2 regions of the Desulfoplanes sp. PS50 genome follow, and region 2 is predicted to be linked to the other one. Evidence: predicted binding sites of a transcription regulator. Region 2 holds the regulator's gene; the other holds the start of a gene.
The links. The regulator sigma-54, encoded in region 2, starts transcription at its own class of promoters, with help from an activator protein. The targets are predictions, from matches to a motif close to CTGGCACGGNNNNTGCTT.
Positions count from the first base shown of each region.

Region 1 (3,412 bases), on a different contig from region 2:
GAGATCATCGTGACCATACCTGTATCGTGAGGACGCGGGGATACCTCACTAAAAAGAACCTCATCCCCCCTGATGAATAGTTCCACACCGAAAATACCGTATCCGCCCAGGGCGGAGGTCACGGCCTCGGCCACCTGCTGGGCTTTTTCGAGAGCCGCTTCCGACATGGGCTGAGGCTGCCAGGATTCCTGATAATCCCCGTTTTCCTGTCGATGGCCGATGGGCAGACAAAAAGAGGTTCCTCCCGCATGCCGAACCGTGAGCAAAGTGATCTCGTAGTCGAAATCAACAAATCCTTCGACAATGACCTTTCCGGCGCCGGTCCTGCCCTCGCTCTGGGACAATTCCCAGGCAGGCATGATCTGGTCCTTGCTCCTGACAGCTGATTGACCATGCCCGGAAGAACTCATGATCGGCTTGACCACGCAGGGTATGCCCACGGCTTCAACCGCCTCGAGAAATTCTTTCCTTGTGGCCGCGAAACGGTACGGGGAGGTCATGATGCCAAGCTCCTCGGCAGCAAGTCGCCTGATTCCCTCCCGGTTCATGGTCAGCCGTGCAGCCCGGGCCGTTGGGATGACCGTGAACCCTTCCTCCTCGAGTTCCACCAGGGTATCCGTGGCAATGGCCTCGATTTCAGGGACGATATAGTCCGGCTTTTCCTGTTCCACGATCTCCCGGAGCCGTTTTCCATCCAGCATGGACAGGGTGTAGGAACGATGGGCCACCTGCATGGCCGGGCCGTTTTCATAGCGGTCCACGGCAATGACCTCCACGCCGAGTCGCTGCAGTTCGATGACGACTTCCTTGCCCAATTCTCCCGAGCCGAGCAGAAGAACCTTGGTGGCCGTAGGTGACAAAGGGGTTCCAATGGTAGTCATGATGTGCTCGTTGTGCTTGTGGTTGCAGTTTGGTCTTTCAGGGACTCGTGATGGTAGAAAACGACCTCCACGGGTTCACGGGTTACCAGGCCTTCGGCGATCATGGGTTTGATGGCCTCCAGAAAAGGACCGATAGGCTCACTGTTGGCGACCATCTCCACGACCAGGGGCATGTTCTCGGAGATCCGGAGAATCTTGTTCGTCCTGACACCGCGGACGCCGAATCCGGCGATACCCCTGGTCACTGTTCCACCGGGAATTCCCATGGCTTGCGCGGTTCTTAAAAGCCGCTCATAAACCGGCACGCCCTCGTAGATGTCGTTTTCGCCGACATAGATTCTGATTCTTTCGGCATGATGTCGCAAAGGCATGAGCCTTCCTCCTCGACCAGGATGGTCGCTATGATCTCATGGACGATATGTCGCATCACGGACAGGTGAACGATGGGCTCTTTATCTCATTTCCCCGGGGTTATCCACCCCGTTTGTGTCTTGCAAAATGGGCTCAAAAAACGCCCTCTTCACAACAAATTAGGCTCATTTTTCTTCCTTATCATTTACTCAAAACTATAACATACTGAAATAAAAACAACTAAAAACATGGCATCTTTCATGCTTTATCGAATCACATTGTGGCATATTGTAGCAACACATCTCTTCAACCATCGAATCCGGAATCTGGTATGCGTCTGTGTCTCGCTTGTTATGGAACCCGTTTGGCAGTGCTTTTCGACAATGCCTCAGAATTCCGTATCTACGATGTTGAAGATGAACATATTTGCCCCGCAGGACACATTTCCCTCCCGTTCGGCGACCTCCCTTCCAAGGTCTCTTCCATTGTGTCCTGCGGGGTGAACACCCTCGTTTGCGGAGGTATCTCCGGATGCACCCTTCGCCTGATCAGCAGCAGTGATATCGATGTCATCCCCTGGATTTGCGGAGAAATCGATGCGGTGCTCACAGCCTGGCAGAACAATACCCTTGAAGATCTGGCCATGCCGGGATGCAAGGGACAATGTCGCGGCGGTGGACGGGGGCAGGGTCGAGGCCGCAGATTCGGTCACGCACGGCAGCACAATGTGCCCCATTTGAACAGCAACCCCAACAACCTCAAATAAGGATACCGCATGAAAATCGCTATCAGTTCACAGGGTGATACCCTGGAGAGCATGGTTGACCCGAGATTCGGTCGCGCCAAAGGTTTCTTGGTTTATGATCTGGAAACCGAAACCATAGAGTTCGCATCCAATGACCAGAACCTGAACATTCCCCAGGGCGCCGGCATCCAGACGGCCCAAAATGTGGCCAAAACCGGGGCCCAGGCGGTCATTAGCGGCAATATCGGACCCAAAGCCTTTGCCGCTCTCAATCAGGGTAATATCGCCATGTACCTGTTTTCCAACGGCACGGTCGGCGAGGCTGTCGAGGCGTACAAAAAAGGCGAGCTCACCCCTACGGCCGATGCTAACAAGCCCGGGCACTGGTAAGCAAAAATATTTTTTACCCCGGTATGAAATGCAATGTTCATTCATACGGGCAACCATTTTTTGGCAACGATCTTTTTCCTGGCCCCTTACGGTGTCATCGCGCCCGATGCTCCACTTGTGAGGCCACCAGGGGAACAATCACAACGCAACAAGGAGGAATGGATCATGCCAGGATTCGACGGAACAGGACCCAGAGGACAAGGCCCCATGACGGGCGGTGGCTTTGGCCGATGTTCAGGAACCGGATACGGAATGCGACCCCGTTTCGGCCGAGGCGGCGGATGGGGCCGAGGTTGGGGCACGGGACAGGGACGATTCGCCTGGGGGGGCTATACCCCCAATGCGCCGATGCAGCCCATGGATGAAACGAGTGACAAGGCCCTGCTCGATGACCGCATCACGGCCCTCAGCCAGGAACTCGAACAACTCAGGAAACAACGCGAAACCCTTGACTGATTCTTTTTTTGCCTTACTTGAAACAGACTCAGGGATACAATGCATCACAAATCATGCAACAGGCCGTGTGCAGGCCGCACGGCCTGTTTTGTTTTGTGATCCGTTGTTAAGGAATGATTGTCATGGATCAATGTACCAATTCTTGCCTTTCCACATTGAACTCAAGAGTCTCGAAACGACCTCCTGAACACAACCCCGAGACGTACGTGCCCGGTTCCCTGTGTTTCTGCAGACAATGCGGAACATCCTCTCCCCATCGCAAGGGAAAGCCGTGCGAATCTATCACCTGCCCCCGCTGCGGGGCCCCCATGACCCGAAAATTTTAGGAGCCAGCATGAAAATCGCCATTGCCAGCGGCAAGGGCGGAACAGGTAAAACAACCATTTCCGTCAATCTTGCCGCCTTGTTAAAAGACATGGGTCGTCAGGTGACTCTGGTCGATTGCGACGTCGAGGAGCCCAATTCCCATTTTTTCCTGTCCACCACATGGCAGGACGAAAAAACCGAATACGTTCCCGTTCCCAAAATCGACGATGCAAAGTGTCTCGGAGAATCCTGCCAGAAATGTTCACAGGCCTGTAAGTTCAAG
Region 1 is NZ_JBSPZA010000024.1:34,669-38,080, forward strand. It holds gene purT (formate-dependent phosphoribosylglycinamide formyltransferase) at 1-881, opposite strand, end outside; gene ACTVJH_RS11235 (DUF190 domain-containing protein) at 878-1,252, opposite strand; gene ACTVJH_RS11240 (NifB/NifX family molybdenum-iron cluster-binding protein) at 1,564-1,998, shown strand; gene ACTVJH_RS11245 (NifB/NifX family molybdenum-iron cluster-binding protein) at 2,008-2,367, shown strand; gene ACTVJH_RS11250 (DUF5320 domain-containing protein) at 2,533-2,823, shown strand; gene ACTVJH_RS11255 (nucleotide-binding protein) at 3,158-3,412, shown strand, end outside.
Region 1: a site for sigma-54 is predicted at 1,481-1,498, ahead of ACTVJH_RS11240 (NifB/NifX family molybdenum-iron cluster-binding protein). Genes of this name have one in related genera too.

Region 2 (3,412 bases):
TGTGGCATAGCGGCGCAGCAGGACCTCGGTTGCGGCCTCGATAAAAAGAATCTTCGGGGTTACACCAAGCTTGTCCAATTCCTTCTTGGCAAGCAGCCACTGCTCCATGAAGTCGACCTGTCGAAGATCCATTCCAAGGGCAATCCCCCTGTATTTACAGGTCTTCTCACCTGAAAACAAGGTGACCAAGGCGGTGACGATACTCACCGGAAGCCCATCGACACAAAAGAAACCGAGATCTTCCAGCACATTGAGGGCCGTACTTTTACCTGCACCTGAAAGACCGGTCACAATGACAACAGGGGGATGGCTGGGACTCACAAGCTAGACCTCTTTGAGCAGGTTGCACAAGGTGGACCGGTCAGGTGCCTCGAGAAACGCCTGCCGGAAGGATGCGTCCTGGAGAAGACGGGATATATGGGCCAAAATCCGCAGATGCATGCCGGCAACATTTTCCGGTGCCAGAACAAGAAAAAAAATCCGGCAGGGTTTGTGATCCAGGGCCTTGAAATCAAGTCCCTCGACACAACGGCCAACAACAAGTTTAACGTCCTGGATCCCCTCGAGTTTGCCATGAGGAATGGCAATACCGTCTCCGATACCCGTGGTCCCGAGTTTTTCCCTGTCACGAAGAACTGAAAGAATCTTATCTTGAGGAAGACCGGGCCAGGCGCTCTTGAGCGGTTCAATAAGTTCGGCCAGGACCTCCTCCTTGGTCCTGGCCTGTAAATCTGCGATTACACATTCGTCATCGATAAAATCAGCAAGTTTCATGTATTAAATCCCAGGATCGATAAGACCAAAATCTCCGTTTTTGCGGCGATAGATCACATTGACCCGTTCTGTTTCAGCATTGAAAAAAACCAGAAAATCATCTTCGAGATTGTCAAGCTGCATGGCCGCTTCATCCACTCCCATGGGCTTGGGGGAAAAGCGATCAGAGCGAACAATGGTTGGAGCCTGTTTTACAGGTTCACTCTCATCCAGCATATCGAGATCGATTTTTCCAGCTCCCCCCTTTTTCCTGTTTTTCTTACCCTTGTCACGAGAACGCCGGACCTGGGCTTCAATCTTGTCGAGCAACAAATCGACTGTAGAGTACATGTCCTCACTCTGCTCATTAGCCGATAATCGGAGGTTGTCACCGGTGAGAACCACATCGGCCCGATGACGGAATTTTTCCACTTCAAGATTGACCTGGAGATCTGCATTCTCCGAATTGGGCACATACTTGGCAAGTTTGCCAAAACGCCCTTTTGCATACTCGCGCAGATGATCCGAAGGTTCAAAGTTCTTGAAGTTGAAGCTCATATTCATAGAATACCTCCTGGATTAAGGTGGGTACATGACAACACATCTATGCAGCCCGAAAGACGGCTCCAAGAAAGATTCCGTTCGCTCTCAGAAAACACGTTTCCCTGGAAATCAAAAAAACTTCTTCCGTCTGGAAGACGATTCAATATTAAGGGCCGAACGATATTTGGCCACTGTCCTGCGCGCTATATTCACTTCAAGGATATCCTTGAGCATTTTGGAAATCTTTTCATCGCTATGGGGTTTCTTGGGATTTTCCTGTTCAATGATCTTCTTGATGGCCACTTTGACGCTTTCTGAGCCGACCTGTGAGCCATCATCGAGATCAAGCGCGCTGTTGAAAAAATATTTGAGTTCGTAAATACCATGCGGCGTGGCCAGATACTTGTTGGTCGTGATCCGGCTCACGGTTGACTCGTGCATATCGATGTCTGCGGCCACATCCTTGAGGATAAGAGGCCTGAGTCGTGATGACCCGTGCTCGAAAAAATCATGCTGGAACTTGAGAATACTTTCAACCACCTTGAAAAGTGTACGCTGACGCTGCTGCAGACTCTTCATCAGCCACTGGGCCGCACGCATTTTTTCATGAAGATACGAGGAATCCTCCTTGGTCGTCTTGCCCTGCATGGTTTCCATGTAAAAAGGATTCAATTGCAGTTTCGGCAACCCATCATCGTTGAGAACAATGATGAAATCATCGTCATACTTGTACACATAGGCGTCCGGGCTGACATAGACAGAGGTGGACGATCCATAACTCGCACCGGGCAGAGGATCGAGCGAGGTTATCACGTCAAGATATTCCTTGAGATCGTCCTTGGAAAGCTTGAACTTGCGCAAAAGAGGCTTGTATCTGCGCTGTTCAATATCCTCGAGATGATCCTCGATCAGGGAACGAAGAATAGGATCATTATCCCCCACGGCATCGAGCTGAATGTGTAGACACTCTTTAGCCGTACGAGCCGCGATGCCTAACGGGTCGAAATGCTGGACAACATCGAGAACACGTTCCAATTCCTCAGTGGTTACCTGAAGCTGTTTGGCAAGGTCATCTACAGGCGTAGCCAGATAGCCCGACGAGGTCAGGTTGCCGATGATCAGCTCCCCAATACGGCAGTCTTCCTCATTGATATCGGAAAGATGGAGCTGCCAGAGAAGATGTCCCTCAAGGGAAGGCTTTGCCGAGACCCGCCCTTCATAGGAGCTGATCTCTTCCAATGATTCACTCTCGTACCCCTGAACCTGCCTGGTGGTGCTTGAAAAATCTCCGAGATAATCTTCCCATTCCGCATTCTTGAGAAAATCCTTCTCTTCTGTTGCAAACTCCTTGCGCTCGTCCTGCCCCTTTTTTTCAGGCTCCTGGTCTTTTTCCTGATCCCCCTTGTTCTCACCCAAGGCCTGTTCATCGAGCAAGGGATTTTCAAGCAGTTCTTCCTGAATCACATCAAGAAGCTCGACCCGGGAAAGTTGCAAGAGCTTGATCGCCTGCTGCAACTGCGGTGTCATGACCAATTGTTGGGTGAGCTTGAGATTCTGTCGTAATTCCAAAGCCATAAGTAGTCTCGTCGCGGAAGGACTGCCCGGGAACTGCACGTTGCCCGTAGTAAAAAGATGCCATGAATTATTTCAATAAAATGCGAAAATCATCAAGATTGCCACTATGTAACTTGTGCCACAGAAGAAGCCCTCTTGCAATCACCTAAAGTCTGAAATCTTCTCCAAGATAAATCTGACGGGCCTTGGGATCGTCCACTATCTGTTCGGGCTTTCCATCAAGGATGATCTGTCCATCATACACAATAGAGGCCCGATCACAGATGTTGAGGGTTTCTCGGACATTGTGATCCGAGATGAGTACGCCGATACCCAGATCCCGCAACGACCGGATAATCTGCTGGATATCCTCCACGGCCAGGGGATCGATTCCGGCAAATGGTTCGTCCAGTAAAATGAAGGTGGGTTCCTGGATCAAGGCCCGGGCTATCTCCAACCGTCTGCGTTCCCCACCGGACAAAAAGGCCGCCTTCTGATCCGCAAGACGGGATATCCCGAGTTGCTCAAGGAGCAGGTCAGCTTTTTCATTGCGATTTTTTTT
Region 2 is NZ_JBSPZA010000014.1:12,751-16,162, reverse strand. It holds gene rapZ (RNase adapter RapZ) at 1-321, opposite strand, end outside; gene ACTVJH_RS07875 (PTS sugar transporter subunit IIA) at 325-774, opposite strand; gene hpf (ribosome hibernation-promoting factor, HPF/YfiA family) at 778-1,317, opposite strand; gene rpoN (RNA polymerase factor sigma-54) at 1,426-2,871, opposite strand; gene lptB (LPS export ABC transporter ATP-binding protein) at 3,017-3,412, opposite strand, start outside.